Regions from separate parts of the Pseudomonas sp. LBUM1674 genome, predicted to be linked through region 3. Evidence: predicted binding sites of a transcription regulator. Region 3 holds the regulator's gene; each other region holds the start of a gene.
What was found. Region 3 encodes sigma-54, which starts transcription at its own class of promoters, with help from an activator protein. Its sites were predicted from a motif close to ANTGGCATNNANNTTGCTNT; they were not measured.

Region 1: the regulator sigma-54 is predicted to act here: its motif matches at 5,991-6,010, upstream of ACA067_RS03710 (pilin).
Region 2: the regulator sigma-54 is predicted to act here: its motif matches at 6,177-6,196, upstream of ACA067_RS24285 (flagellar hook-length control protein FliK).
Region 4: the regulator sigma-54 is predicted to act here: its motif matches at 4,307-4,326, upstream of ACA067_RS23260 (circularly permuted type 2 ATP-grasp protein).

Annotation. Positions count from the first base shown of each region.
Region 1 is NZ_CP166779.1:801,078-808,573, forward strand. Features, by position in the region: gene ACA067_RS03675 (LysR family transcriptional regulator) at 1-413, shown strand, start outside; gene ACA067_RS03680 (energy-coupling factor ABC transporter permease) at 490-1,179, shown strand; gene yacG (DNA gyrase inhibitor YacG) at 1,219-1,419, opposite strand; gene coaE (dephospho-CoA kinase) at 1,416-2,039, opposite strand; gene ACA067_RS03695 (prepilin peptidase) at 2,036-2,908, opposite strand; gene ACA067_RS03700 (type II secretion system F family protein) at 2,910-4,127, opposite strand; gene pilB (type IV-A pilus assembly ATPase PilB) at 4,130-5,830, opposite strand; gene ACA067_RS03710 (pilin) at 6,057-6,467, shown strand; gene ACA067_RS03715 (BON domain-containing protein) at 6,783-7,136, shown strand; gene ACA067_RS03720 (DUF2845 domain-containing protein) at 7,340-7,496, opposite strand, start outside.
Region 2 is NZ_CP166779.1:5,303,048-5,310,543, reverse strand. Features, by position in the region: gene fliG (flagellar motor switch protein FliG) at 1-919, shown strand, start outside; gene fliH (flagellar assembly protein FliH) at 927-1,733, shown strand; gene fliI (flagellar protein export ATPase FliI) at 1,723-3,081, shown strand; gene fliJ (flagellar export protein FliJ) at 3,088-3,537, shown strand; gene ACA067_RS24300 (STAS domain-containing protein) at 3,750-4,049, shown strand; gene ACA067_RS24295 (ATP-binding SpoIIE family protein phosphatase) at 4,055-5,761, shown strand; gene ACA067_RS24290 (Hpt domain-containing protein) at 5,792-6,139, shown strand; gene ACA067_RS24285 (flagellar hook-length control protein FliK) at 6,245-7,496, shown strand, end outside.
Region 3 is NZ_CP166779.1:6,086,138-6,093,633, forward strand. Features, by position in the region: gene ACA067_RS27940 (ATP-binding cassette domain-containing protein) at 1-121, opposite strand, end outside; gene ACA067_RS27945 (KpsF/GutQ family sugar-phosphate isomerase) at 400-1,374, shown strand; gene ACA067_RS27950 (KdsC family phosphatase) at 1,374-1,898, shown strand; gene lptC (LPS export ABC transporter periplasmic protein LptC) at 1,906-2,478, shown strand; gene lptA (lipopolysaccharide transport periplasmic protein LptA) at 2,465-3,013, shown strand; gene lptB (LPS export ABC transporter ATP-binding protein) at 3,013-3,738, shown strand; gene ACA067_RS27970 (RNA polymerase factor sigma-54) at 3,925-5,418, shown strand; gene hpf (ribosome hibernation-promoting factor, HPF/YfiA family) at 5,493-5,801, shown strand; gene ptsN (PTS IIA-like nitrogen regulatory protein PtsN) at 5,814-6,278, shown strand; gene rapZ (RNase adapter RapZ) at 6,281-7,138, shown strand; gene ACA067_RS27990 (HPr family phosphocarrier protein) at 7,154-7,429, shown strand.
Region 4 is NZ_CP166779.1:5,089,173-5,096,668, reverse strand. Features, by position in the region: gene ACA067_RS23295 (CHAD domain-containing protein) at 1-594, shown strand, start outside; gene ACA067_RS23290 (acyl-CoA thioesterase) at 839-1,636, shown strand; gene ACA067_RS23285 (Mpo1-like protein) at 1,638-2,003, opposite strand; gene ACA067_RS23280 (hypothetical protein) at 2,276-2,806, shown strand; gene ACA067_RS23275 (PLDc N-terminal domain-containing protein) at 2,889-3,080, shown strand; gene ACA067_RS23270 (hypothetical protein) at 3,218-3,451, shown strand; gene ACA067_RS23265 (ribonuclease E inhibitor RraB) at 3,671-4,012, shown strand; gene ACA067_RS23260 (circularly permuted type 2 ATP-grasp protein) at 4,359-5,768, shown strand; gene ACA067_RS23255 (alpha-E domain-containing protein) at 5,781-6,731, shown strand; gene ACA067_RS23250 (transglutaminase family protein) at 6,728-7,496, shown strand, end outside.

The DNA of each region.
Region 1 (7,496 bases), 1.8 Mb from region 3:
GGCGTGGCGTGCCCCATACACCGCTGGCGCTGAACGAGCATCAGTGCCTGCGCATGCTCGACCCGTTGTACGGCGATGAATGGGTCTTCCAGGACGAGCATGGCGAACAGGCGGTCAGCCCGGCGAAGACCTTTCAGTGCAACGTCGCCGAGTCGATGGTCAAGGCGTCGGAGGCCGGCATGGGGATCAGCCTGATTCCGTTCTATATCGCATCGCGCCCCTTCAGCGATGGCACCTTGTTGCGTTTGCTGCCGGCCTGGCGCCCCCGTCAACGCAAGGTGTATGCGCTGTACCCGTCACGGCGTTTTCTGGATGCCAAGGTCCGGACCTGGGTGGACTTTCTCAAGGCCGAATTACCCAGACTGTTCGCCGAGCACGAGGCGGTGATGGACGATCCACGGCATTGGGCCTGACGTCGAAGGGCGTGCGAAGGTCGGTGTAGACTGAGGGTCTGTTCTCTTTCGGCAAGACAAGGGAGTGTGCCCAGCGATGATCGGCGCCGAGTTACTGTCACCTGAATCCCTCGCGGTAGGGTGGTTGATCTATGTGCCGGTGCTGATCTGGGCGGTTGCGCGAGCGCCGTGGGTCGAGCTGTTCAGCGATAGCCGCCGCCAGCATTTACTGTTTGGTACAGTGTTCGCGCTGTTCATGCTGTGGCTGGTGCGACGGGATTTCGATACCGGCGTCTCCTACCACTTCATCGGCATGACCGCCGTGACCCTGTTGCTCGACTGGCCATTGGCGATTGTCGGCGGATTGGTCGCGCAAGCGGGGCTTGTGCTGCTCGGCCGCCAGGATCTGGCGGCGATGGGGGTCAACGGCGCGCTGCTGATTCTGCTGCCGGTGCTGGTCACCGAGTGCTGCGCGATCCTGGTGGAGCGAGCGCAGCCGCGAAATCCCTTTGTGTATATCTTCGTTTCCGGTTTTTTTGCGGCGGCGCTCTCGGCGTTGTTGTGCCTGCTGCTGGCGCTGTGGTTGTTGTGGTTCGACGAACGTTTTGCCATGCCCTATTGGCTGGAAGACTTTGTCGGTTACTTGTGGCTGATCATTTTTCCGGAGGCCTTCATCAACGGCATGGTGGTCAGCGCGCTGGTGGTGTTCTGTCCCGAGTGGCTGGAGACCTTCAATCGTACACGCTACCTTTCGGCGCCCTGGAAAGACGACGATCCCAAATCTTGATCCGCCGATTACGGCTTCATGCGGCACTAATGCCCGGTATCAGTGACGCGGTTCGAAATCTTCGCTGAACAGGTCGTCTTCGGCGTCCGGACTGACCGGAATCTTGTGTTCTTCCGACGCCCAGGCACCCAGGTCAATCAGCTTGCAACGGTCCGAACAGAATGGCCGGAACTTGCTCTCGGGGCTCCATTCCACAGGGGCGCCACAGGTTGGGCAATCGACGGTTGGGGTTTGGCTCATGACTGGCCTCCACGCAAAGTAAGGTAAAAGTGATGCAGGCGTTCGACCTCGCTGTGCAGCCAGGCGAGGTCGCGGTCGTTGACCACCACATCGTCGGCATGGCTCACGCGATCCTGGCGGCTGGACTGGGCCTTGAGGATCGCCTGGACCTGTTGCTCGCTGATCTGGTCGCGCTGCAGGGTGCGTTCGATCTGTAGTTGTTCGGGCGCGTCGATCACCAACACCCGTTGGGTCATGGCGTACTGTCCCGACTCGATCAACAGCGGCGAAACCAGAATCGCGTAAGGCGATTGTGCCTTGCTTAGATGATCGGCGATCTCCGTGGCGATCAGCGGGTGCAAGAGCGCTTCGAGCCAGAGACGTTGTTCAGGCACTTCGAAGATCAATTTGCGCAACGCTGCGCGATCCAGTTGCCCGTCGGCTTGCAGCACGCCGGTGCCGAAGTGTTCGGCGATCTTCGCCAGAGCCGGTCGGCCCGGTTCCACTACCCAGCGCGACGCATGATCGGCGTCCACCACGTGCACGCCCAAATCGATAAAGTGCTCGGCAGCCGCGCTTTTGCCGCTGCCGATGCCGCCGGTCAGGCCGAGAATCCAGGGTTTTTCCACAAGGGTATTCATTTCAAACCGACAAACTGCCAATAGAAGTCGGTTATTTGACCACCCCAGAGCAAGGCAATCCAGCCGGCAATCGCCAGATAGGGCCCGAAAGGGATCGGCGTCGAGGTTTTCGCGTCGCGCACACGCAGCAAAATCACGCCGATAACGGCACCCACCAACGATGACAACAGGATAGTCAGCGGCAAGAGCTGCCAGCCGCCCCAGGCGCCCAGCATCGCCAACAGCTTGAAATCACCGTGGCCCATGCCGTCCTTGCCGGTGACCAGCTTGAACAGCCAGAACACCGACCACAGCGCCATGTAGCCGGCAACCGCGCCCCACAACGCCTCATGCAACGGCACGAACAGCTCGAAACTGTTGACGATCAGCCCCAGCCACAACAGCGGAAGCACCAGTACATCCGGTAACAGTTGGTGCTCGGCATCGATCAGGCTCATGGCCAACAGGCCCCAGGTCAGGACCAGCGCCATGCACGCCGGCCAACCGAATCCGAAGTGCCAGGCGATGAACGCCGACAGCAGACCGCAGGCCAGTTCGGTCAATGGGTAGCGTTTGCTGATCGGCGTCTTGCAGCTTGAGCAGCGTCCCCGTAGAAACGTATAACTGAGCAGCGGGATATTTTCCCAGGCGCGAATCCGGTGGCTGCAGTGCGGGCACTGAGAGTGGGGCAGCAGCAGGTTGTAAATCGGCAGGGGCGTTTCGTCAGGCAAACCCAGAATATCGTGGGCCTGTAGTCGCCACTCGCGCTCGAGCATTTTCGGCAGGCGCCAGATCACCACATTGAGGAAGCTGCCGACCAGCAGGCCGAGCACTGCCGCAATGACGACGAAGGCCAGCGGATAGATCATCAGGATTTCGTTCAAGGGCATGTCAGATCGCAGAGCCGAGTTGGAAGATGGGCAGGTACATCGCAACCACCAGGCCACCGACTACAACCCCCAGCACCACCATGATGAACGGTTCCATCAGGCTGGTGAGGTTATCGACCATGTTGTCCACTTCGTCCTCATAGAAACTCGCGACCTTGTCGAGCATGTCGTCCAGTGCCCCGGACTCTTCGCCAATGGCCGTCATCTGGATCGCCATGTTCGGAAAGATACCGGAGGAGCGCATGGAAAAATTCAGCTGCATACCGGTCGACACGTCCTGCTTGATGCGCAGCACCGCACGCTTGAACACGATGTTGCCGGTCGCGCCCGCCACTGACTCCAGGGCCTCGACCAACGGCACGCCGGCGGCGAAGGTGGTCGACAGTGTACGGGCATAACGGGCCACCGCGGACTTGTACATCAGCGTGCCAACCAACGGCAGTTTCAGCAGCCAGGTATCCGTCCGGTCCCGAAAGACTTGGGACGTCTTGAAGGCGTGGCGCAGGCCGAAGACCGCCGCGATCAGCATGCCGAGCATCACCCACCACCAGTCCTGCATGAATTCCGACAGGCCGATGACCATGACGGTGAAGGCCGGCAGTTCGGCACCAAATCCCTTGAACACCGACTCGAACTGCGGCACCACCTTGACCAGCAGAATCCCGGTCACGATGATCGCGACGAACACCACGGCGAGCGGGTAGGTCATGGCTTTCTTGATCTTCGCCTTGAGGCTTTCGCTCTTTTCCTTGTAGGTCGCGACCCGTTCCAACAGGGTGTCCAGGGCGCCGGCCTGTTCGCCGGCATCGACCAGATTGCAGTAGAGCTCATCGAAATACTGGGGCTTTTTGCGCAACGCCGCGGCAAAGCTGTTACCCGCCGCGACTTCCTGTTTCACCTCATCCACCAGTTTGCGCATGGCCGGGTTATCGAAGCCTTCGCCAATGATGTCGAACGATTGCAGCAGCGGCACGCCGGCTTTCATCATGGTCGCCATCTGCCGGGTGAACAGGGCAATGTCCTGGGCCTTGATGCGCTTGCCCAGATTGAAGATCGAGGCGGATTTCTTGCGCACCTTGCCGGGATTGATGCCTTGCTTGCGCAACTGCGCCTTGATCAGCGCCGGATTCTGACCGCTGAGTTCGCCGGTCATTTTCGAGCCTTTCCTGTCCGTGCCTTCCCAGGCATACACGCTGATTTTTGCTGCTTTGACCGCCATGTTCAGTCCTTGGTGACCCGGTTGATTTCTTCAAGGCTGGTGATGCCCTGCATGGCCTTGATCAACCCGGAAGTACGCAGGTCGTTGAACCCGTCTTTACGCATCTGGGTATCGATTTCCAGCGAATTGCCCTCGGCCATGATCAGCCGTTGCAACGCGGGTGTGTTCTTCACCACTTCATAAATCCCTACGCGCCCTTTGTAACCGCCGTTGCAGTGATCGCAACCGATCGGTTCATAGATCGTGAACGAGCCGATGCGTTCCGCGGGGAAACCCTCCTTTAGCAGCGCCTCCCGGGGAATCTCGATCGGTCTCTTGCAATGGCTGCACAGTTTACGCGCCAGGCGTTGGGCGATGATCAGGCTGACCGAGGTGGCGATGTTGAAGCCCTGGATGCCCATGTTGTGCAGGCGGGTCAGGGTTTCCGCGGCGCTGTTGGTGTGCAGGGTCGACAGCACCAGGTGCCCGGTCTGGGCGGCCTTGATGGCGATTTCCGCCGTTTCCAGGTCACGGATTTCGCCGACCATGATGACGTCCGGATCCTGACGCAGAAACGAGCGCAGCGCCTGGGCAAATCCCAGTCCCTGCTTGGGATTGACGTTGACCTGGTTGATGCCTTCCATGTTGATCTCCACCGGGTCTTCGGCGGTGGAGATGTTGATGTCCACGGTGTTGAGAATGTTCAGGCCGGTATAGAGCGACACGGTCTTGCCCGAGCCGGTGGGGCCGGTCACCAGGATCATCCCCTGTGGCTGCTTGAGCGCGGCCATGTACAAGTCTTTCTGGTCGGGCTCGTAGCCGAGGGCATCAATGCCCATTTGCGCGCTGGACGGATCGAGGATCCGGATCACCACTTTCTCGCCCCACAGGGTCGGCAGGGTGTTGACCCTGAAGTCGATGGACTTGCTCTTGGACAGGCGCATCTTGATCCGCCCGTCCTGGGGCCGGCGGCGTTCGGAGATGTCGAGGCTGGCCATGACTTTCAGCCGCGAAGCGATGCGGTTGGCCAGCTGAATCGGTGGTTTGGCGACTTCACGCAGCATGCCGTCGGTGCGCATTCGCACGCGGTAGGTTTTTTCATAGGGCTCGAAATGCAGGTCGGAAGATCCGCTCTTGATCGCATCGAGCAACATCTTGTGAACGAAACGCACCACGGGCGCGTCATCGGCATCCTGTCCGGCGATGGCGTCTTGATTGTTGTCATCGATCGACTCGATGTCCACGCCATCGAGGTCAACGTCGGCCATGTCTTCCAGGCCGGTACTGTGGTTGTCGAAGAATTTCTCGATGGCGTCCGTGAGTTTTTCGTCTTCGACCAGAATGGCTTCGGTACTGAGCCCGGTGCTGAACTGGATATCGTTGATGGCCTGGTGATTGGTTGGATCGGAAACCCCCACGAACAGTTTGTTGCCGCGCCGCCACAGGGGTAGGGCGTGGTGCTGGCGGACCAGTTTCTCACTGACCAGGCCCTTGGGTTGGCTTTCCTTGTCCAGGCAATTGAGGTCCAGCAGCGCCATGCCGAAGTGCTCCGAGGCAATCTCGGCGACCTGACGGCTTTTCACCAGCTTGTTTTGCACCAGGTAGCTGACCAGAGAAATCCGGTTGCGCTGGGCTTGCTGGTACGCCTGTTGCGCGCTTTTATCAGTGAGCAGTTCGGCCAGGACCAATTGCTTGGCCAGGCCGCTAAGGGCGATGTCATTCATGGGGATACCGGACGCAAACAATGCATGACTTATAGCCTAGTCAAGCGGCGGAGCCAAACCAGTGGGACTGAGGTGACAATAATTGTCAGATAGTGCGGATCCTGGGGGTAGGAAAAGGCGATTGCCTCGGCTCAACCCCCCGAAAGCAGCAGGTGACGGGTTTGGCATGGGCTGTGCTGTGGCTAATTCAGGTCATGAGATTTCGACTCATGCATGGAGCTTGTCTATGAATACTCAGAAAGGTTTTACGCTTATCGAACTGCTGATCGTGGTGGCGATCATCGGGATTTTGGCGACGTTTGCGTTGCCGCAATATGCCAAGTATCAGGCAAGGGCTAAGGTTACTGCGAGTATGGCCGAGATAGCTGCATTGAAAGTGCCATTTGAAGACATTATTAATCAGGGCACGGATCCGTCGATTACGTCGATCGGTGGAACGGGCACTACAGGTAACTGCACCATTACCGCTTCGGGAACGGCTTCCAGTGGAGTGGGCACTATTGGTTGCGTCATTCTTAATGCGCCGGGTCAGGTACTCAACAAAACCATCACACTCTCACGGACGATGACGGGAGGGTGGACGTGTGGGACAACAGTCGAACAGGAATATGCGCCTAAAGGTTGCAAGGGCGTTTGATGTGATTGTCGGTTAGGTTGATCAAAACCCGCGTCCCACGATGCGGGTTTTTTATTAATGACGCGCGACTTCTCTACAAAACAGAAAAATCCCGACAATTCATGGCCTTAGGCCCACGCCAAAACCCGCAACTTGCATGTAGATAATTTCGAAGTCATGCATTTTGCATGATTCCGAAAATTGAGAGGATTATTAAGTTGTTGATTTATAAAGACTTATTGGCTGTCTCAAAGTTGGCATAGCGTTCGCAATATACCCAGTAACCCTGCTGACAAGACACGCAGCAGACTTTATGAAAAAACAGGAGTTACTCGTATGAAGAAGTTCGCTATCACTGCCGCTGCTGCTACCGCGCTGACCCTGACCCTGGCCAACGCTGCATTTGCCCAGACTCAAGCCACTCAAGCGCCAATGGTGCTGGCTGCCGGTGAAGTCACCGAAGCCAAAGAAGCCACTTCCGATACCTGGATCACCACCAAAGTCAAAGCAGACCTGGTCACCGAAAAAGGCATTCCTGGTACTGACATCAAGGTTGAAACCAACAAAGGTGTTGTTTCCCTGTCGTCTACCACCGCAGTGACTGAATCTCAGAAAGACGTCGCCGTGGCTATCGCCAAGAAAATCAAAGGCGTCAAAGCGGTCTCCGCTGACGGCCTGAAAGCCGAGTAAGGCAAGACTTCTCGCCTGGACCGGGAGAAGGCGCGGTAGACGAGCCGAGTCATGCGTCTGCCGCAACTTGAGAGTTCATGCGAAAGGCCACAAGGACGTGGCCGTTACAGGCCTCGGACATTCGTGTCCGGGGCCTGTTCTATTATGGGCGTCCCAAAACAACTGTAGGAGCAAGCTTGCTCCTACAAAGATTTATGTCGTGCCTAATTACCGCGTTTGCTGGTGATCTGCTTCAAACGATTACCTTCAAACCGCAGGTACTGGTACATCCCGCCGTTGGGCCCGTAGGTCCATTCCTCGACCTGGAACTCTTCCCGTCGGTCGGCGCTGCGTTTGTAGCCCAGCAGATCACGGCTGACC
Region 2 (7,496 bases), 780 kb from region 3:
CCACATGGGCCCGAAGGAGGTTCAGCGGGTGGGCGTGGCCATGGCGCAGATGGGCAACGTGCACCGCGAGCAGGTCGAGCAGGTGATGAGCGAGTTCGTCGACATCGTCGGCGACCAGACCAGCCTGGGCGTCGGCTCCGACGACTACGTGCGCAAAATGCTGACCCAGGCCCTGGGCGAAGAGAAGGCCAACGGCCTGATCGACCGCATCCTGCTGGGCGGCAACACCAGCGGCCTCGACAGCCTGAAGTGGATGGAGCCGCGCGCCGTCGCCGACGTGATCCGTTATGAGCACCCACAGATCCAGGCCATCGTGGTCGCCTATCTCGACCCGGACCAGGCCGGTGAGGTGCTGGGCAACTTCGATCACAAGGTGCGCCTCGACATTATCTTGCGGGTGTCCGCGCTCAACACCGTGCAACCAGCCGCCCTGAAAGAACTCAACCAGATTCTCGAGAAGCAGTTCGCCGGCAATTCGAGTGCCTCGCGTACCAACCTGGGGGGCATCAAGCGCGCGGCCGACATCATGAACTTCCTCGACAGCTCGGTCGAAGGCCAGTTGATGGACTCGATCCGCGAAGTCGACGAAGACCTGTCCGGCCGGATCGAAGACCTGATGTTTGTGTTCAACAACCTGGCCGATGTCGATGACCGCGGGATCCAGGCGTTGCTGCGCGAAGTGTCCTCCGATGTGCTGGTGCTGGCCCTCAAGGGCTCGGATGAAAACGTCAAGGACAAGATCTTCAAGAACATGTCCAAGCGGGCGGCCGAACTGTTGCGCGACGACCTCGAGGCCAAGGGTCCGGTGCGCGTCAGCGACGTGGAAACCGCGCAGAAAGAAATCCTCACCATTGCCCGCCGTATGGCCGAAGCCGGAGAAATCGTTCTCGGCGGGAAGGGCGGCGAAGAGATGATCTGACATCACTATGTCGAGCGAACATGATGAGTCTCAGACCGACCTGATCCGAGCCAAGGACGTCAGGGGTGTCGATCTCTGGTCGTTGCCCAGTTTCGATCCGTACGTCCCGGAGCCGGAGCCCGAGCCCGAGCCTGAACCCGAGCCGCCGCAAATGGAGGAAGTGCCGCTGGAGGACGTCCAGCCGCTGACCCTCGAAGAACTCGAAAGCATTCGCCAGGAGGCTTACAACGAAGGCTTTGCCACCGGCGAGCGGGAGGGCTTTCACAGCGCCACGCTCAAGGTCCGCCAGGAAGCCGAAGTGGCGCTGACGGCGAAGCTTGCCGCGCTGGAAAAGCTGATGGGCCACCTGTTGGAACCCATTGCCGAGCAGGACACCGAGATCGAGAAGTCCCTGGTCGACCTCGTGCAGCACATCACCCGACAGGTGATTCAGCGCGAACTGGCCATCGACTCGACACAGATCGAACACGTCATGCGCGAAGCCCTCAAACTGTTGCCATTGGGCGTGGGCAACGTGCGGCTGTACATCAATCCGCAAGATTTCGCACAGGTCAAAGCCCTGCGCGAGCGTCATGAAGAAACCTGGCGCATCGTCGAGGACGAGTCATTGCTGGCGGGAGGGTGCCGGGTCGAGACCGAGCACAGTCGCATTGACGCTTCGGTAGAAACCCGTATTGCGCGGGTCATGGACAAGCTGTTCGATCAACTGCACGAACAGGCGCTGCACCCGGCTGCGCCGGACCTGAGCCTGGAGCTGCCGACGGGCAACACACCGCCAGTCGCCCCCGCACCGGAGCTGCCCGATGCGCCTTGACCGCACCAGCTTCGCCAAGCGCCTGGGCAGTTACGCCGAGGCCACGACGCTGGCCGGCGCGCCGATCCTCGAAGGCCGCCTGCTGCGCATGGTCGGCCTGACCCTCGAGGCCGAAGGCTTGCGCGCCGCCATGGGCAGCCGCTGCATGGTGATCAACGACGACAGTTACCACCCGATGCAGGTCGAAGCCGAAGTCATGGGCTTCTCGGGCAGCAAAGTCTTTCTGATGCCGGTCGGCAGCGTCACCGGTATCGCCCCCGGTGCGCGCGTGGTGCCGCTGGCGGATAGCGGCCGCCTGCCGATGGGCATGAGCATGCTCGGGCGGGTACTCGACGGCGCCGGTCGGGCGCTGGACGGCAAGGGCGGGATGAAGGCCGAAGACTGGGTGCCGATGGACGGCCCGACCATCAACCCGCTCAAGCGTGAACCGATCAGCGAGCCGCTGGACGTGGGCATTCGTTGCATCAACGGCTTGTTGACGGTCGGTCGCGGCCAGCGTCTCGGGTTGTTCGCCGGTACGGGCGTGGGCAAGAGTGTGCTGCTGGGCATGATGACCCGCTTCACCGAGGCCGACATCATCGTGGTCGGGCTGATCGGTGAACGGGGTCGTGAAGTCAAGGAGTTCATCGAGCACAGCCTCGGTGAAGAAGGTCTCAAGCGTTCGGTGGTGGTGGCCTCGCCAGCGGACGATGCGCCGCTGATGCGTCTGCGCGCGGCCATGTACTGCACGCGCATCGCCGAATATTTCCGCGACAAGGGCAAGAACGTGCTGTTGCTCATGGACTCCCTGACCCGATTCGCCCAGGCCCAGCGGGAAATCGCCCTGGCCATCGGCGAACCGCCCGCGACCAAGGGTTATCCGCCTTCGGTGTTCGCCAAGTTGCCGAAACTGGTGGAGCGCGCCGGTAATGCCGAGAAGGGCGGCGGATCGATCACGGCGTTCTACACCGTGTTGTCCGAAGGCGACGACCAGCAGGACCCGATTGCCGACTCGGCGCGAGGCGTGCTCGACGGGCACATCGTGCTGTCCCGGCGCCTGGCCGAGGAGGGTCACTACCCGGCGATCGATATCGAAGCGTCCATCAGCCGGGTCATGCCGTCGGTGGTGTCAGCCGAACACATGGCCCGCGCCCAGTATTTCAAGCAATTGTGGTCGCGGTATCAGCAGAGTCGCGACCTGATCAGCGTCGGCGCCTACGTCGCCGGCGGTGACCGGGAAACCGACCTGGCGATTGCCCTGCAACCGCAGTTGGTCAAATACCAGCGCCAGGGCCTGAACGACAGCATCAGCCTGGGTGAAAGCGAAGCCTATCTGGGCTCGATCTTCGCCCCCGCGGCTGGCGGCTAACCGGCCATGGCCCAAAGTCGCGCAGCACGCCTGGCACCGGTGGTGGACATGGCGGAAAAGGTCGAGAAAGCCGCGGTCCAGCGCCTGGGGCACTTTCAGGGGCAGGCCCGTCTGGCCGAAAGCAAACTCGCCGACCTCGAAGCCTTTCGGCTCGACTACCAGGAGCAATGGATCGTGCGCGGCAGCAGCGGCGTTTCCGGTCAATGGTTGCTGGGGTATCAAGGCTTCCTGGCGCAGCTGGGCACGGCCATCGATCAGCAACGACAAAGCCTCGCCTGGCATCAGAATAATCTGAACAAGGCACGGGAAACCTGGCAGCAGGCGTATGCCCGGGTCGAAGGATTGCGCAAGCTGGTCCAGCGATATACGGATGAAGCGCGGCGGCTGGAAGACAAGCGTGAGCAGAAGCTGCTGGATGAATTGTCGCAGCGGTTGCCGCGGCAGGATCCGTATTGAATCAGTGAGACCGCGTTATCGTTCTTCGCGAGCAAGCTCGCTCCCACAGGTTCTGTGTCGTATTCAAATGCTGTGAACGACACAAAACCTGTGGGAGCGAGCTTGCTCGCGATGACGATCTGACCGACGCTGCAATTCCCCAGCCTTGCCCCCGCCCCCGCCAAGTGCTAAACCTTCTACACGTATGTTCCCCAATGACAAGGAAGCCGTTCATGTCAGTCTTATCAGAAGTATCCCCCGATGGACAAAAGCTGACGATATCGATCAAGGGACGATTCGATTTCGCCAAGCATCAGGAATTTCGTGAGTCCTACGAGCACAAGGACCTCGGCGCAGTTGTCGTCGACTTGAAAGAAGCCACCTACCTCGACAGTTCGGCACTGGGCATGTTGCTCTTGCTGCGCGATCATGCCGGTGGCGACAATTCCGACATTCGCGTGGTCAACAGCAGTTCCGACGTGAAGAAAATCCTCGCCATCTCCAATTTCGACAAACTGTTCGACATCAGTTGAGCGGCATGCAATCGCCGCTCGAATCACTGACGGTCCTGATCGCCGAAGACAGCGCGGCCGATCGCATGCTGCTGTCGAGCATCGTCCGGCGCCAGGGCCATGCAGTGCTGACGGCCGCCAACGGTGCCGAGGCGGTCGAAGCGTTCCGTCAGCAACGCCCGCAGCTGGTGTTGATGGACGCGATGATGCCGGTGATGGATGGCTTCGAGGCGGCGCGGCAGATCAAGGCGTTGGCCGGGCAAACCCTGGTGCCGATCATCTTCCTGACGTCGCTCACCGAAAGCGAAGCCCTGGCGCGCTGTCTGGAGGCCGGGGGCGACGACTTTCTGGCAAAACCCTACAACCAGGTGATCCTCGCCGCCAAAATCAAGGCGATGGACCGCTTGCGCCGGTTGCAGGCCACCGTGTTGCAGCAGCGTGACCAGATCGCCCGGCATCACCATCACCTGCTCAATGAGCAGCGGGTGGCCAAGGCCGTATTCGACAAGGTGGCTCATTCCGGTTGCCTGAATGCCCCGAATATCCGCTACCTGCAATCGCCCTACGCGCTGTTCAACGGTGACCTGCTGCTGGCCGCGTTCACCCCGGCCGGCGACATGCATATATTGCTCGGGGATTTCACCGGCCATGGGTTGCCGGCGGCGGTCGGGGCCATGCCCCTGGCGGAAGTCTTCTATGGCATGACGGCCAAGGGTTACGGCCTGTCCGAAACCTTGCGCGAGATGAATGCCAAGCTCAAGCGCATCCTGCCGGTGGACATGTTCTGCTGTGCCACGCTGCTGTGCCTGAGTTTTCAGCGGCGTTCGGTGGAGGTGTGGAACGGCGGCATGCCGGACGGTTACCTGCACCGCATCGCCACGGGTGAGCGCACGCCGCTGAAGGCTCAGCACTTGCCGCTCGGCGTGCTGAGCCCGCAAACCTTTGACGATCGCACCGACGTGTTGCCGATGGCGGTCGGCGATCGGGTGTTCCTGTTATCCGACGGTGTGCTCGATACCTGCGATACCAACGAACAACTGTTTGGTGTCGAGCGATTGCAGCAAGTGTTTGCCGCCAATCGTCAGCCTGATGCGTTATTCGCCGAGATCGAGCAGGCGCTGCGCGATTTTCGCGGTGAAGCCCGTGACGACGTCAGTATGGTCGAGGTCAGCTTGCTGGAGGCGGCGCAGGTCAGCCCGCCGGTGTTGGTGTATTCCGACAGTGGCCAGTCCTGTCCGCTGGACTGGTCGGTGAGTTTCGAGTTTCGCGCGGCCACGCTCAAACGCTTCAACCCGCTACCCTATCTGTTGCAGTTGCTGCTCGAGGTCCATGGTCTGCGGGCGCAAAGCGGAGCGCTCTACAGTGTGCTGGCGGAACTGTACTCCAACGCCCTCGAGCATGGCGTACTGGGCCTGGACTCCAGCCTCAAACGGGATGCCTCGGGTTTTGCCCGCTATTATCAACAGCGCAATACACGCCTGGATGAATTGCAGGATGGCTTCATCCGGGTACATTTGCAGGTGATACCGAAGGGCGAGGGCGGTTGCCTGACGGTGCGCGTCGAAGACAGTGGCAAGGGGTTTGATGTCGATCGGGTGTTGCAGCTGCCCGCTGATGGTATCCGTCTGTCGGGACGTGGCGTCGGTCTGATCCGTCAATTGAGCCGTAATGCCAGCTGGTCCGACGAAGGTCGAAGTGCCCGCGTGGAATTTTTCTGGGAGGCTCTGGCATAATCCACGCATTCTTGATCAAGGAGTGAGCAAGTGGCTGACACACATCTGGACCGCGACGTGCTGAGCGCGTTGCAAGAAGTCATGGAGGATGAGTATCCGATGTTGCTGGATACCTTTCTCGCCGACGCTGAAGAACGCCTGGTTCTGTTGCACAAGGCAGACGATGCCCAGCAACTGATGAATGCTGCCCATAGTTTCAAGGGCAGCAGCAGCAACATGGGCGCCATTCGCCTGGCCCGGTTGTGCCATGAGCTGGAGCAATGCGCCAAGCAGAAAAGCCTCGCCGGCGTTGAAAAACTGGTGGGCGAAATTGACGGCGAATTCGCCCTTGTCCGTCCGCTTTATGAGGCCGAGCGTCAGCGCTCTCTCGCCGACTAGGAAGACTGTTTGCCGCTTTTCGCGCCTGACACTTGAACCTGGCGCGACCCTTGCTTTGATCTCCGTCAACTGTACCTACGTTCCCAGTGCGGCGGAGACCGTTTCATGCCCGTTACCCCCAATATGCTTCTGCAGGCCGCCGCCCAGACCAAGGCCAAGGCGGCGTCCGCCAATACACCGGCGCAGGTCGCCGAGCCCGGGGACAAGGCCTCCAGCTTCGCTCATGTCTACGCCAATCAGGCTCGGAATACACTTTCTGCAGGGAACGACGGGCTGGCCAAGCCCATGCGCGGCACCGCCGCTGAGGGGCCGGGTAAAAAGGACCTCGGCCACGACAAGGCTGCCGCCCCGAAACCGGCCGTTGCCGATAGCGGCAAATCCTTGCCCGCCGATAAACCGGCGGCCGACGACCCGATCGCCGACGATGGTTCGGATGCCGTTGACGCCTCTGTCACCGAGGCGACGGGCGAGCCAACTGCCGATCCCGCAGGGCCGACACTCGTTGCGCAAACTCCGCCAGCAGTAGACGCTGTGCCGCCCCTGGGCGCACAGCCGGTTGTTGCGGCAACGACGCCGGCCGTCACCGTCGACGCCACGTTCGATCCCCAGGCCGACCCCCTCGATGCCCTGCCAGCCTTGCGCATGGCCATGGAGCAGGGCGGGCACATTTGCGCTTCCAGCCAGGCTCAGCACCAAGCGCTGCCGCCCTCGGCGCAAAACCTGGTCGCCGGCCTGGCGAGCATGCTTGACGTGCAGGCCGAAAAGGACAGCACCGAGGGCGGGGACAAGGCCTTCAGCGGCCTGCTCGATGACGGCCTGAAAGACTTGAAGACCGCCAGCAGCGATACCCGTGTCGACGACTTCGCCAACCGCCTGGCGGCGCTGACCCAGGCGGCCACGCCGAAAACCGCCAACGCGTTGCCGGTGAACCAGCCGATCGCCCTGCATCAAAGTGGCTGGACCGAAGAAGTGGTGAACCGGGTCATGTACCTGTCCAGCGCCAACCTCAAGGCGGCCGACATCCAGTTGCAACCGGCCGAACTCGGGCGCCTCGACATTCGCGTGAACATGGTGCCGGATCAGCAGACCCAGGTCACCTTCATGAGCGCGCATCCTGGTGTCCGCGAAGCGCTGGACGGGCAGATGCATCGCTTGCGTGAGATGTTTGCGCAGCAGGGTATGGGGCAGGTTGATGTCAACGTGTCCGATCAGTCTCGTGGTTCGCAGCAGGGACAGGACCAGGCACAGCAAAGTCACAGCGGGCGGACCAGCGCCAGCGGTGGTCGCCTCGATTCCATGGATGACGAGCGTGCGCCAACAGGCGCCGAAGTGGCAGCCAGCACGACCAGCATCATCG
Region 3 (7,496 bases):
CCATGATGCCGGTGACCTTGCCGCGTGGTATACGGATATCGACGTTATTGAAAATGCTGCGCGCACCGCGCTTGAAGGTCAGTCCCTTCAGCTCGACCGCGTAGGCGTTATCGGCACTCATCTAAACTCCTTGCGATGCAGCCTCTCACTCGGACGCCTGACTTTCTTGCGAAAGCACATACCTCCCCGGGCAGGGCCGAACTGGCGGCGAACTATATCACTGCAAAGGCCAAGCGCCCAAGGCCCACGCCGGCTCATGTTCGGCAACATGGCAGGGCAAAAGCGTGTATTTGGAGGGATTAAGTAACAGGGAGTGACAAAGCGCGACGAACTTGCGTGAGGGTTTCGATCATTACCGTTATAATCGCCGCCTTTTCATCAGGCTATACGATTTCCGACATGAGCCAATCCAGCGACCTGATTCAGTCTGCACAACGCACCATCCGCCTCGAACTGGAAGCCGTCACAGGCTTGTTGCCCCGTATCGACGCGGATTTCGTACGCGCTTGCGAGATGATTCTGGCCAGCAAGGGCCGCGTGGTCGTGGTCGGCATGGGCAAATCAGGGCACATCGGCAACAAGATTGCCGCCACCCTGGCCAGCACCGGCACCACGGCTTTTTTCGTGCACCCGGCCGAAGCCAGCCACGGCGACATGGGCATGATCACCCGCGATGACATCATCCTGGCATTGTCGAACTCCGGTTCGACCAATGAAATCGTGACCCTGCTGCCACTGATCAAGCGCCTGGGCATCCAGCTGATCAGCATGACCGGCAACCCCGACTCGCCGCTGGCCAAGGCTGCCGAGGTCAACCTCAACGTGCACGTCGAACACGAAGCCTGCCCGTTGAACCTGGCACCGACGTCGTCGACCACCGCGGCCCTGGTCATGGGCGACGCCCTGGCCGTTGCGCTGCTCGAAGCCCGTGGGTTTACCGCTGAAGATTTCGCCTTTTCCCACCCCGGCGGCGCCCTTGGCCGACGCCTGCTGCTGAAAGTGGAAAACGTCATGCACGCCGGGCAGGAATTGCCGCAGGTCCAGCGCGGCACCCTGCTCAAGGACGCGCTGATGGAAATGACCCGCAAAGGCCTGGGCATGACGGTGATCCTGGAAGCCGATGGTAAACTCGCCGGGATCTTCACCGACGGCGATTTGCGCCGCACCCTGGACCGCGCCATCGACATCCATCACGCCACCATCGACCAGGTCATGACCGTTCATGGCAAGACGGCTCGCGCTGAAATGCTGGCCGCCGAAGCCCTGAAAATCATGGAAGACCATCGAATCAACGCACTGGTGGTGGTGGACAAGGAGGACCGTCCGATCGGCGCCTTCAACCTGTCCGATCTGCTGCGTGCAGGAGTAATGTAATGACGACCGATCTGCTGGAACGCGGCAAGAACATCAAGCTGGCGGTATTCGACGTCGACGGCGTACTGACCGACGGACGCCTGTACTTCCTGGAAGACGGCAGCGAATTCAAGACCTTCAACACCCTCGACGGCCAGGGCATCAAGATGCTGATGGCAGCCGGCGTGCAGACCGCCATCATCAGCGGGCGCAAGACCCCGGTGGTCGAGCGACGGGCGAAGAACCTCGGCATTCCACATCTGTACCAGGGTCGCGAAGACAAACTGGTGGTGCTCGACGAGCTTCTCGCCAAACTCGACCTAAGCTATGAACAGGTCGCCTACCTCGGCGACGACTTGCCGGACCTGCCGGTCATTCGCCGCGTCGGCCTGGGCATGGCGGTGGCCAGTGCCGCCAGCTTCGTGCGTGAACACGCCCACGGCATCACCCAGGCCCGTGGTGGCGAAGGTGCCGCTCGCGAATTCTGCGAATTGATCCTGCGCGCCCAGGACCGCCTCGATGCGGCCAATGCCGCGTACCTGTGAGCCCACTATGCTGAGCAAAAAGATTCGCAAATTCCTGGTGTTCGGGTGCATCGCAGCCATTTTCGCGGCGGTCGGCTACTGGAACATCAGTCCGGAGCGTTTCCTCGACAAGCCGGTCGTCAAGGTCGATGAAACCAGGATCGACTGGTACGCGACCAACACCCATAGCGTGCAGTACCTGCCAGATGGCAAATTGCAGTACGACATGACGTCCGACAAGGTCGAACACCTCAAGGCCAGTGACGTGACGCTGGTCAGCAAACCGGACTTGAACATGTTCCGCGGCACCGAGTTTCCGTGGCATGTGCAGAGCGAACGCGGCGAAGTCAATTCCGGCGGAACCGAAGTCGAACTGATCGACTCGGTACGTATCGCCCGAACCGACGAAAAAAAACGCACGACCATTATCACCAGCAGTCGCATGACCGTGTTCCCGCAGCAGCAATATGCGCAGACCGAGCAACCCGTTAGAATCGACGGCGCTGGTGGCGTGTCGACCGGCACGGGCATGAAAGCGTATTTGAAAGAAAGCAGGATACACCTGCTATCGAACGTAAGAGGACAGTATGAGGCTCGTTAAAACCCTCCCTATTTTGCTCAGTCTGGGCGCAGCACTGGGAAGCGTGAGCGCCTGGGCTCTGCCGGACGATAGAAACCAGCCTATCCGCATTCAGGCCGACGACGCCCAACTGGACGACAAGCAAGGCATCGCCACCTACAAAGGCGATGTGATCATCACCCAGGGCACGATGAAGGTCACCGGCAACACCGTGACCATCACCCGCACCGCTTCCGGCGACGTCGACGTGGTGACCTCGGTGGGCAACCTGGCCTACTTCGAGCAGATGCAAACGGCCGGCGACTCCAAGCCGGTTCAGGGTTACGGCGTCACTATCCAGTACCATGCTTCGCAAGACCGCGTGGTACTAATCGATCGCGCCAAAGTCATCGACAAGGACGGCAACGTCACCCAAGGCGAAAAAATCGTTTACGACACGGTCAAAAAGCTGGCTAACGCGGGCCGCGCCACCGGCACCAAAGTCACCGAAGAACGCCCGCGCATCGACATGGTGATCCAGCCGAAAAAGAAATCCGACGAGCAAAAGGCCCAGTAATGGCAACTCTGAAAGCTCAGCATCTGGCCAAGAGCTACAAGAGCCGCCAGGTCGTGCGCGACGTCAGCCTGTCCATCGACAGCGGTCAGATCGTCGGCTTGCTTGGCCCTAACGGTGCCGGCAAAACCACCTGTTTCTATATGATTGTTGGCCTGGTACAGGCCGATCAGGGCCGCGTACTGATCGACGACCTGGACGTCAGCCACCAGCCGATGCACGGTCGCGCGAAAGCCGGTATCGGCTATCTTCCGCAGGAAGCGTCGATCTTCCGCAAACTCTCGGTAGCCGATAACATCCTGGCGATCCTCGAGACCCGCAAGGAACTCGACAAGGCCGGTCGTCGCAAGGAACTGGAAAGCCTGCTGCAGGAATTCCACATCCACCACATCCGCGACAACCTCGGCATGAGCCTGTCCGGCGGTGAACGCCGCCGCGTGGAAATCGCCCGGGCACTGGCCACCAACCCGAAATTCATCCTCCTTGACGAACCTTTTGCCGGCGTGGACCCGATTTCGGTGGGCGACATCAAACAGATCATCCATCACCTCAAGGCCAAAGGCATTGGTGTGCTGATCACGGACCACAACGTCCGCGAAACCCTGGATATCTGCGAAACCGCCTACATTGTCAACGATGGCCAACTGATCGCCGAAGGCGACTCTGCCACCATCCTGGCCAATGAACTGGTCAAGGAAGTGTATCTGGGCCATGAGTTCCGCCTGTAAACGCTGAAGTGTGTCCTGCCTGTCGCTCCAGCGCTTGTCTCGATAAAAAATCAACACTTTTTTATTGTTACAGCGCTCTAGGCAAACGCTAAAGTTTCGGGCATATAATTTGCTTATGTTTGGCGCTCCGGCGCCCTGTAGTGGATGGCGCATGTGCGCCGGCGAATAAGGTGCTAAGCCCCTGCCATGAAACCATCGCTAGTCTTGAGAATGGGCCAGCAGCTGACGATGACACCGCAGCTGCAACAGGCCATCCGCCTGCTCCAATTGTCGACCCTGGACCTGCAACAGGAAATCCAGGAGGCCCTGGAGTCCAATCCGATGCTCGAACGCCAGGAAGAAGGCGACGACTTCGATAACGCCGACCCCTTGGCCGACAAAGCCGAACAGCTACCCAACGCCGACGTATCGGAACCCTCCTACCAGGAAACCGCCCCGACGGTGGATAACCTTGAGGAAGGTGACTGGAACGAGCGCATTCCCAACGAACTGCCCGTCGATACCGCGTGGGAGGACGTTTACCAGACCAGCGCCAGCAGCCTGCCGAGCAACGATGACGACGAGTGGGACTTCACCACCCGTACATCGGCCGGTGAAAGCCTGCAAAGCCATCTGCTCTGGCAACTGAACCTGGCACCGATGTCCGACACCGATCGCCTGATTGCCGTGACCCTGATCGACTGCATCAACAATCAGGGTTACCTGGACGAAACCCTCGAGGAAATTCTCGAAGCCTTCGATCCGGAACTGGACATCGAACTCGACGAAATAGAAGCCGTCCTGCATCGCATCCAGCAATTCGAACCCGCCGGCATCGGCGCCCGCAACCTGGGCGAATGCCTGTTGCTGCAATTGCGCCAGTTGCCCGCCAAGACCCCTTGGCTGGCCGAGGCCAAGCGCCTGGTCAGCGATTACATCGACCTGCTGGGCAGCCGCGACTACAGCCAGCTGATGCGCCGCATGAAGCTCAAGGAAGATGAGCTGCGCCAGGTGATCGAACTGGTGCAAAGCCTCAACCCGCGGCCTGGCTCGCAGATCGAGTCCAGTGAAGCCGAATACGTCGTCCCCGATGTCATCGTGCGCAAGGACAACGAGCGCTGGCTGGTGGAGCTGAATCAGGAATCGGTGCCTCGGCTGCGGGTCAACGCCCAGTACGCCGGCTTCGTGCGCCGCGCCGACACCAGTGCCGACAACACCTTCATGCGCAATCAGTTGCAAGAGGCCCGCTGGTTCATCAAGAGCCTGCAGAGCCGCAACGAAACCCTGATGAAGGTGGCCACCCAGATCGTCGAGCATCAGCGCGGCTTCCTGGAGTACGGCGACGAAGCCATGAAACCGCTGGTGCTGCATGACATCGCCGAAGCGGTCGGCATGCACGAGTCGACGATTTCCCGGGTGACCACGCAGAAATTCATGCACACCCCTCGGGGCATCTATGAACTCAAGTACTTTTTCTCCAGTCACGTCAGCACCTCCGAAGGCGGTGAATGCTCGTCCACGGCGATCCGCGCGATCATCAAAAAACTGGTTGCAGCGGAAAATCAGAAAAAGCCGTTGAGTGACAGCAAGATCGCTGGTTTACTGGAGGCACAAGGCATTCAGGTGGCTCGCCGCACCGTCGCCAAGTACCGCGAATCCCTCGGGATCGCGCCTTCGAGCGAACGCAAGCGGTTGATGTAGAGCCACGCCACAGCGTTCCAGTGGCAGGCATTTCTGCCTGCCGCTTTATGCACTGGCAACGAAGGAGAAGCTGTATGCAAGTCAACATCAGTGGACACCAACTGGAAGTGACCGAACCTCTTCGCACCTACATCGGCGAAAAACTCGACCGATTGGAGAGGCATTTCGACAAGATCACCAACGTGCAGGTCACGATGACGGTCGAAAAGCTGAAGCAGAAAATCGAAGCCACGCTGCATATTCCCGGCAGTGAAGTGGTCGCCAACGCCGAGCATGACGACATGTACGCGGCGATCGACTCACTCACCGACAAGCTGGATCGCCAACTTAAAAAGCATAAGGAAAAGACCCAGAGCCTCCTCCAGGGCGCGACCGGTCGTTAACACTCCCAACCCATGATCCGACTTGAAAACATCCTGACCCCCGGCCGTTCCCTCGTGAACGTGCCGGGCGGCAGTAAAAAGAAAGCCCTCGAACAAATTGCCAACCTCATCCATCGCGAAGTGCCGGATCTGGAGATGCAAGCTGTCTTCGAGGCGTTGATTGCCCGTGAAAAACTCGGCTCGACCGGTTTTGGCAACGGCATCGCCATTCCCCACTGTCGCCTGAAGGGCTGCACCTCACCCATCAGCGCCTTGATGCACCTCGACGCACCCATTGATTTCGACGCCATCGATGGCGCCCCGGTTGACTTGCTGTTCGTTCTGCTGGTCCCGGAAGCGGCTACCGATGCGCACCTGGAGCTGCTGCGCCAGATCGCCAGCATGCTCGATCGCAAGGAGGTGCGGCAAAAACTGCGCAGCGCCCCGAGCAATGAAGCTTTGTATCAGGTTGTCCTGGACGAGCAAAACGGTCAGTAATCATGCGCTTGATCATCGTCAGTGGCCGCTCCGGCTCAGGTAAAAGTACCGCGCTCGATGTTCTCGAGGACAACGGCTACTACTGTATCGACAACCTGCCTGCCGGGCTCCTGCCGGAACTGGCCGAGCGCGCACTGATTCACACCGAACTGGCCCAGCCGCTAGTTGCCGTGTCGATCGACGCGCGCAACTTGCCGAGCCACCTGTCGCGTTTCCCCGAGCTGCTGGAAGAAGTCCGCAGCCGGCATATCCAGTGCGATGTCCTGTATCTGGACGCCGACGAAGAAACCTTGCTCAAACGTTTTTCGGAGACCCGCCGGCGTCACCCGCTGAGCAACGCCAACCGTTCACTGGCGGAAGCGATCAGCGATGAAAGCATCCTGCTCGGGCCGATTGCCGACCTCGCCGATCTCAAGGTCAACACCACCAACCTGAACCTGTATCAGTTGCGCGATACCATCAAGCTGCGCCTGCTGAATCAACCGGAACCTGGTACGGCGTTCCTGGTGGAATCCTTCGGCTTCAAGCGTGGCATGCCGGTGGACGCCGACCTGGTGTTCGACGTGCGTTGCCTGCCGAACCCCTACTGGAAACCGGAGTTGCGCGAACAGTCCGGACTCGATAAACCGGTCGCCGACTACCTGGCGGCACAGCCGGACGTCGAAGAAATGTTCCAGGACATTTCTACATACCTGCTCAAGTGGCTGCCGCGCTTTGCGGCCAGCAATCGCGCTTATGTCACCATCGCCATTGGCTGCACCGGCGGGCATCACCGCTCCGTCTACCTGACCGAACGTCTGGGTCAGGCCCTGCAAAAAACCCTGAAGAACGTCCAGGTCCGCCACCGCGACCTCAGCTAAAGGATTCACATCGCGATGCCTGCTCTGGAAATCGAAATCATCAACAAGCTGGGCCTGCATGCCCGCGCTTCTGCAAAATTTGTCGGAGTGGCCGGTCAGTTCAAGGATTGCTCGATCAGGGTAGGACGCACGCCGGAGTCCACGGTCGATGGCAAAAGCATCATGGCCATGATGATGCTGGCTGCCGGCAAGGGCACCCGGATTCATTTGAGTACCGAAGGCGAGCAGGAGCAGGAAGCGCTGGATGCGCTGGTAGCGTTGATCAATAACTACTTTGACGAAGGCGAGTGACAGTCAAAAGATCGCAGCCTCGTTGCACTCGACAGCTCCTACAGGAGGTCTAAGGCCTTCGCCGATC
Region 4 (7,496 bases), 1.0 Mb from region 3:
GAACAGCTGGAAGCGGCGGCGTCCGCGGTCGGTGATCTTTCAACGCCATTGCGCGATCGCGAAGTCTTGGCCGCGTATTTGCTCGAGCATGATCAACCCGAGGCTGCGCACCGGCGCATGGCACAAATGGCCGAGGCCTATCCGGCGGTGGCGGCCAGTTCCGAGTTGGCGCAGTTGCTGATGATCCTCGACGCGTTTCCGCAGTTTTTGCGCGCTTCCCAGCGACAAGGCCTGCTCAAGGGCCTGCGCACACGCATTGAAAAGCGCCTGGCCAAACAATGGAAAAAACTGGATAAGGCGCTGCATGATCCGGCCCATGATCGCCATCGTCTGCGCCTGCTGATCAAGCGCGTGCGTTATGGCATCGAAGCGTATCCCGAGCTGGACCGTTTGCCGAAGGCGGCCATGCCCAGGTTGAAGTCCGCCCAGGGCGCCTTGGGCGATTGGCACGATTGCTGGCAATGGCTGGCCAGGGCTGAAGAGGAAGCGGATTTGCAACCCTGTGTGGCGGGTTGGAAAACCGATTTGGCCAAGGCCGAAGACCGCGCCGACCGCGTCCTCGACAAACTCAGTTCCGCCTGCTTCAAATCCTGAAAACACTGAGATCCAATGTGGGAGCGAGCCTGCTCGCGAAAGCGGTTTCACATCCGACATGGAGGTGACTGACAGATCGCATTCGCCGGCAAGCCGGTCTCGCTCCCACACTGATCGCTGTTGAATTGGGTATCTATGTTCGGCATGCGGCCTATCTGTCAGCCTCTTTGGCCGGAATAAGCGCTGTGCCGTCCTCGCCGGCTGGTTAAGATCCCTGCATCCTTTTCCCGTTCTTGAGGTTTTCATGCGCTTTTCCGATCTGCTCGACACCGTCCGCAGCCAGCCACGCGAGCTGTCTATCCCGGCCGAATGGGCTCAAGGGCGGGCCAGTTTTGGGGGCCTGGTGGCCGCTTTGCAATACGAAGCCATGCGCGCCAAGGTGCCGGCGGATCGTCCGGTGCGTTCGCTGGCGATCACCTTTGTCGGGCCGGTCGAGCCTGAAGTGCCGGTCAGCTTTGAAGTCGATGTGTTGCGTGAAGGCAAGGCCGTCAGCCAGGTACTGGGCCGGGCGGTGCAGAAGGGCCAGGTCGTGACGTTGATTCAGGGCAGTTTCGGTGCCTCGCGTCCATCCGAAGTGGCTGTGACCGCCGACCCGGCCCCGGAGATGAAGCACTGGGACGACTGCCAGGAGCTGCCCTATATCAAAGGCGTGACCCCGGAGTTCATGCGTCATCTGGCCATGCGCTGGAGCGTCGGCGGACTGCCGTTCACCGGTAACAAATCCCGCGAGATGGGCGGCTGGGTGCGTTTGCGTGGGGACGTGAAGGCAGAGGCGGTCAGTGAGTCGCATATTCTGGCACTGGTCGACGCCTGGCCGCCGGCGTTGTTGCCGCACCTGAACAAACCGGCGATGGGCAGTACGCTGACCTGGACCATCGAATTCGTTCAGCCATTGCTTGAGCTGAGCACGCTGGACTGGTGCAAATACCTGGTTGAAATCGAACATGCCGCCGACGGCTACGGTCATGCCGCCGCGAAGCTGTGGAATGCAGACGGCCAGTTGATCGCCATGAGCCGGCAGACCGTGACGATTTTTGCCTGACTCAGTGCCGACGGTGGCGCTCACGCCAGGCGCGCCACCAGCCGCCGCTCAGGAAGAACCGGGGAAAGGTCAGGAATTGCTCGACCAGCAAGCGTGATACCGCATCCTTGCGATCACTGAACGGCTCGGAGGCTTGCGCCTCCAGGCGGTGACCATGGCGTTGCAGGCCCAGCGCAGCCAACAGGCCGATAATGCCGATGGCGAAATTGCCCAGATTCAGGCTGAACACCCCGCAAATCATCAGCAGGACACCCACGATGAACAGCGGCACGGCAATCAGGTGCAACACCAGATTGGTCGGGTGCTGATGATTGTTCGGGTACGCTCGCCATTGCCAGGCGGGAAGGTTGGGGTGACGTTTGCCCATGATGCCGATCCTCGATCCGTGTTCAACACATGATTGAAGGATAGGCCCGGCAGTTGCGGGGGGCGAATCAAAGGTGGCTATCGAAGTGATAGGGATCATGCGCGATGTTGATGGTGACCGGGCTGACGCCTTCGCGGGCAAGCCCACAGTTGATCTGTTGTCACCAGAATATTGGGTCAACATTCCCCGGCAGTACTCCCGTACAGCCACGGCGGGGCGGAATGCGCTATCCTTCGCGCCTTGAAAATTCCCTCGCTACAGGATTCCGCCCCATGAAAGCCGCACTCGTCGAACTCATCAGCAAAATCAGCTCCGGGTGCATGAGCGACGACGAAATCCTGAAAATCGCTGACGAAGCGGCCCAGGCCTACGCCGATCCAGAGGCTTTCCTGGCGGCCAATCCGGATATCAACTACGACGACACCTTCCCGATTCCCCTGGGCGAGTGGGTGGTCGTCGGCAGCCTGCCGGAAACCGTGCTGTTCCAGGCCGACACTTATATGGATCTGTTCGCCCGGATCGTTGCTTCGTTCGGACCTGGCGTTGATTTCAATATCAAACCCAAGCAGCTGGCCAAGACCGAAGCCCTGACCGCGCTCAATCGCATTCAGGTGCAGATGAGCAGCATGAACAAGGAAAACGGCGGCTACGTGCTGATGAACTTCAGCCAGTTGCTCGATGACGAGCTGCAAGTGGTGCTGGTCTACGGCAATGACGTGCCGCGGGTGCTCGAGTTGTGTGCTGAAGCCGGCATCGCTGCCGCGCCTTCGCTGGAAGCCCTGAAAGTGGCGATTCACGTCTGACGCCGCCATACGCCTAATAAAACGGAACCCTCGCAGGGGCCAGCTATCCTAAGAGAGCACACCACTTTTCGGGAGCGACACCATGGGTTCCACGTTCAATGGTCTGGTTGGCCTGATCATTCTTGTCCTGGACATCTGGGCAATCATCAACGTGCTGAAAAGTGGCACCGACACAGGGATGAAAATCGTCTGGGTGCTGTTGATCCTGCTGCTGCCGGTCCTGGGTCTGATCATCTGGGCCATCGCCGGACCGCGGGGCAATGTGCGGGTCTGACTGCATTTCCCGAAACGACACGCTCCCACAGGTTCTGTGTTTTTTCAGCTGACGCCCTGTAATCCGTTGAACGATCGGTCAGGGTAAAAGTCCAGATAGTTGTAAGCCCATTTGCGGGTTTGTTCGAGGAGGCACTGATGCAAAAGTGGAAAATCACTTTCGTGGATGATCACGGTGAAACAGTCGACGAAGTCTTCGAGTGCGACGAATGCCCGGACAACGAGCAAGCCGCCAGACTCATCAAGGCTCGTCTCCTTCCTGTCGCTGCCGAACTGGATCTGAATGATCTGGAAGGGCGAACCGCTGATGCGAGCGTCAAAAATCTCAAGACCCAGAACAGCATACAAATCCTCGGCATTACTCCCGTCTGAAACACTTCCTGGCACATTCGTGAAATAACCAGACCTTGGCAGCGCCTCTATCTTGGGGCTACTCTGCAAGCGAGATCAGCGAACGGATCGCTAAGGTCTGGTCTTGTCAGCTACATGCTTGCTTCCCACCGGCAACGTTGTTGCCGCATCGCTCGCACCATTCGATTGCGTGTGCCGGGAATACGGAAAGTCTATCCATCAATGTGAGGGGGACGTTTCATGAGCACAGCCTATCAAGAAGACATCAGCAGCAGCGTGCTGCGCCGCATGAAAGAAGGCGGTTTCGACTTTTCACGATTCCATCCCATCGAGTTCTACGCCATTTTCCCCGACGAGGAGCGGGCGCGCAGGGCGGCAGGGCATTTCTGTGGTGAATCCTTGAATGCCCAGATCAGCGTGCGTGATGACGGCGCGTGGTATCTGGAACTGAGTAAAGTGATGTATGCCACCTACGACGGTATCGGCGACTTCGAGCAGGACTTCGAGGCCGTGGTCGAGCCTCTGGGCGGGATCATCGAAGGCTGGGGCGTGAAGCAGGAGGTACGAGGGCGACTCGCATAACACTATGAACAGCGACAACATCCACTAACGGCTGACCTTCGGGTTGGCCGTTTTCGTTTCCGGGGTTGTGAAAAGCAAGATCAAAAGATCGCAGCCTCGTTGCCTGTAGGAGCTGTCGAGTGAAACGAGGCTGCGATCTTTTGACCTTGTTTTTGATTTGACTATGCTGCTGTTAGGCGAAGACATTGCTTCGCAATGAAGCGGGGGCGATCAGGTTGGAGCATTTGCCGCACAGGATTGGTGCGGCGGTTGCGGCGTTATTATCCAACTGATTGATTTCAAAGCGTTTATGCCGATGGCACGGGCCTTGCGAAGGCCTGGGTGTCCGGGTGACAAGGAGTACGGCATGATCCGCACCTATTTTGATGAAATGTACGATGCCGGCGGCCAGGTCCGCCCGCATTACCGGGAGTTTGCCCGTTGGCTGGCCGAAACGCCTGATGAACTTTTGGCCCAACGGCGACGCGAGGCCGATCTGCTGTTTCATCGCGCCGGGATTACCTTCACGCTCTACGGTGACGAGCAAGGGACAGAGCGCCTGATTCCCTTCGACACCATTCCCCGCAGCATCCCCGCCAGTGAATGGCGAGTCGTCGAACGCGGCTGTATCCAGCGGGTCAAGGCGCTGAATATGTTCCTCGCCGACCTCTATCACGAACAGCGCATCATCAAGGCCGGCATCATCCCGGCCGAGCAAGTGCTGGCCAACGAGCAATACCAGTTGGCGATGCAAGGGCTGGATCTGCACCGGAATATCTATTCGCACATTTCCGGTGTCGACCTGGTACGCGATGGCGACGGCACGTACTACGTGCTCGAAGACAACCTTCGTACACCGAGCGGCGTGAGCTACATGCTCGAAGACCGCAAGATGATGATGCGACTGTTCCCCGAATTGTTCGCGGCGCAACGCATTGCACCCATCGACCACTATCCGAACCTGTTGCTCGATACCCTGAAAAGCTCCAGCCCGATCGATAACCCCAGCGTGGTGGTGCTGACGCCAGGCCGCTTCAACAGTGCGTTTTTCGAGCATGCATTTCTCGCTCGGGAAATGGGCGTTGAACTGGTGGAAGGCGCGGACCTGTTCGTGCGTGACGACAAGGTGTTCATGCGCACCACGGACGGGCCGAAAGCCGTCGACGTGATCTACCGGCGCCTCGACGATGCCTTCCTCGACCCGCTGGCGTTCAACCCGGACTCGATGCTCGGCGTGCCCGGACTGCTGTCCTCGTATCGCTCCGGCAACGTGGTACTGGCGAATGCCATCGGCACCGGGGTGGCGGATGACAAGTCGGTGTACCCGTTCGTCACGGACATGATCCGCTTCTACCTCGACGAAGAGCCGATCCTGAAGAATGTGCCGACGTGGCAGTGTCGTAATCCCTCTGAACTGTCCCACGTACTGGCCAATCTTCCAGAGCTGGTGGTCAAGGAAACCCAGGGGTCAGGCGGTTACGGCATGCTGGTGGGGCCGGCGGCGACGGCGGCAGAAATCGAAGCCTTCCGCGCGCGGATCAAAGCCAAGCCCCACGCGTACATCGCGCAACCGACATTGTCTTTGTCGACCTGTCCGACCTTTGTCGAAAACGGCATCGCTCCACGCCATATCGACCTGCGTCCGTTTGTATTGTCTGGCCGCGAAACCCGGGTTGTGCCCGGCGGTTTGACCCGTGTCGCCCTGCGCGAAGGCTCTCTGGTGGTGAATTCATCCCAGGGCGGTGGAACCAAGGACACCTGGGTGGTCGAGGATTGAAGGAAGCCTGCCATGTTAAGTAGAACTGCCTCGGATTTGTATTGGATGTCGCGTTACCTGGAGCGGGCGGAAAACCTCGCACGGATGCTCGACATCAGTTATTCGCTGTCGCTGATGCCACAGGATGGTCGCGGTGACGGTTTGCACGAACTCGCCATGCCGTTGCTGATTACCGGCACCCTGGACGATTACCTGGAGCGCCATGGCGATCTGCATGCCGAGCGGCTGCTGCATTTCTTCGCCCTGGACGCGGCCAACCCGGCGAGCATCTACAGTTGCCTCGGCGCGGCGCGGGCCAGTGCCCATGCGGTACGCGGGCGAATCACCGCCGACATGTGGGAAAACATCAACGCCACCTGGCTGGAAATTCGCGGGATCGCCGACCAGGGCTTGAGTCGCTACGGCATGAGCCGTTTCTGCGAGTGGATCAAAGAGCGTTCCCACCTGTTCCGCGGCGCGTCCTACGGCACCATCATGCGCAACGACGCGTTTCGCTTCATTCGTCTGGGTACCTTCATCGAAAGGGCAGACAACACCTTGCGCCTGCTCGATGCACGCTACGAAATGGCCGGCGATCAGGCCGAAGCGGTCAGCGACGGCACGGCCCACGCCTATTACCAGTGGAGTGCCTTATTGAGGGCCTTGTCCTCGTTCGAGGCCTACACCGAGATCTACCGCGACGCTCCCGGTGCCCGGCATGTCGCCGAACTGTTGCTACTGCGTGCCGACGTCCCGCGTTCGCTGCGGGCCTGTACCGAAGAGATCGACCAGATCCTCGCCCAGCTGCCGGGGGCCAACGGCCGTCCGGCGCAACGCCTGGCGGCGGAAATGGACGCGCGCCTGCGCTACACCGGTATCAGCGAAATTCTCGACGAAGGCCTGCACACCTGGCTGACCGAGTTCATCCCGCTGGTGCGCCAGTTGGGCAACGCCATTCACAGTTCTTACCTGGAGGCTGCATGAGACTTTCCATTAGCCACGAGACCACCTATCACTACGAAGATCAGGTGCGGGCGAGCATCCAGTACCTGAGACTGACCCCCCACGACAGTGAACGCCAACACGTACTCAGCTGGCAACTCGACCTGCCGCGTCCGGTGCGGGCACAACTCGACCCGTTCGGTAACATCCTGCATGTATTGACCATGGACGAGCCCCACGAGGCCATCATTATCGGTGCCAGGGGCCAGGTGGACATCGATGAGCTGCGCGAAGCCGAGCATGAGAGCCGGTCGGCGCTGCCGTTCCTGCGTTTCACCCGACTGACCGAAGCCGACGAAGCCCTGCGCGCGTTTGCCCGGACGCAATGCAAGCAACGTCGGGATCGCACGGCGCTGATCGACTTGATGCATGGCCTGAACCAGCACATGACCTACACGCCGGGCTCCACTGCAGTGGACACCAGCGCCGCCCAGGCCTTCGCCGGACGTTCGGGCGTGTGCCAGGACCACACCCATGCATTCCTCGCCTGCGCGCGCAGCCTGGGGATTGCGTCGCGTTATGTGTCGGGCTATCTGTACAGCGAGGACTGCGAGCACCTGGCCAGCCACGCATGGGCTGAAGCCTGGCTCGATGACGCCTGGTACAGCTTCGATGTGACCAACGAACTGGCCCGGCCCGAGCGCCACCTGAAACTGGCGGTGGGCCTGGATTACCTGGATGCCTGCCCGGTGCGCGGCATGCGCCGGGGCGGTGGGTGTGAGCAGATGCATGCGAAGGTGTTTGTTT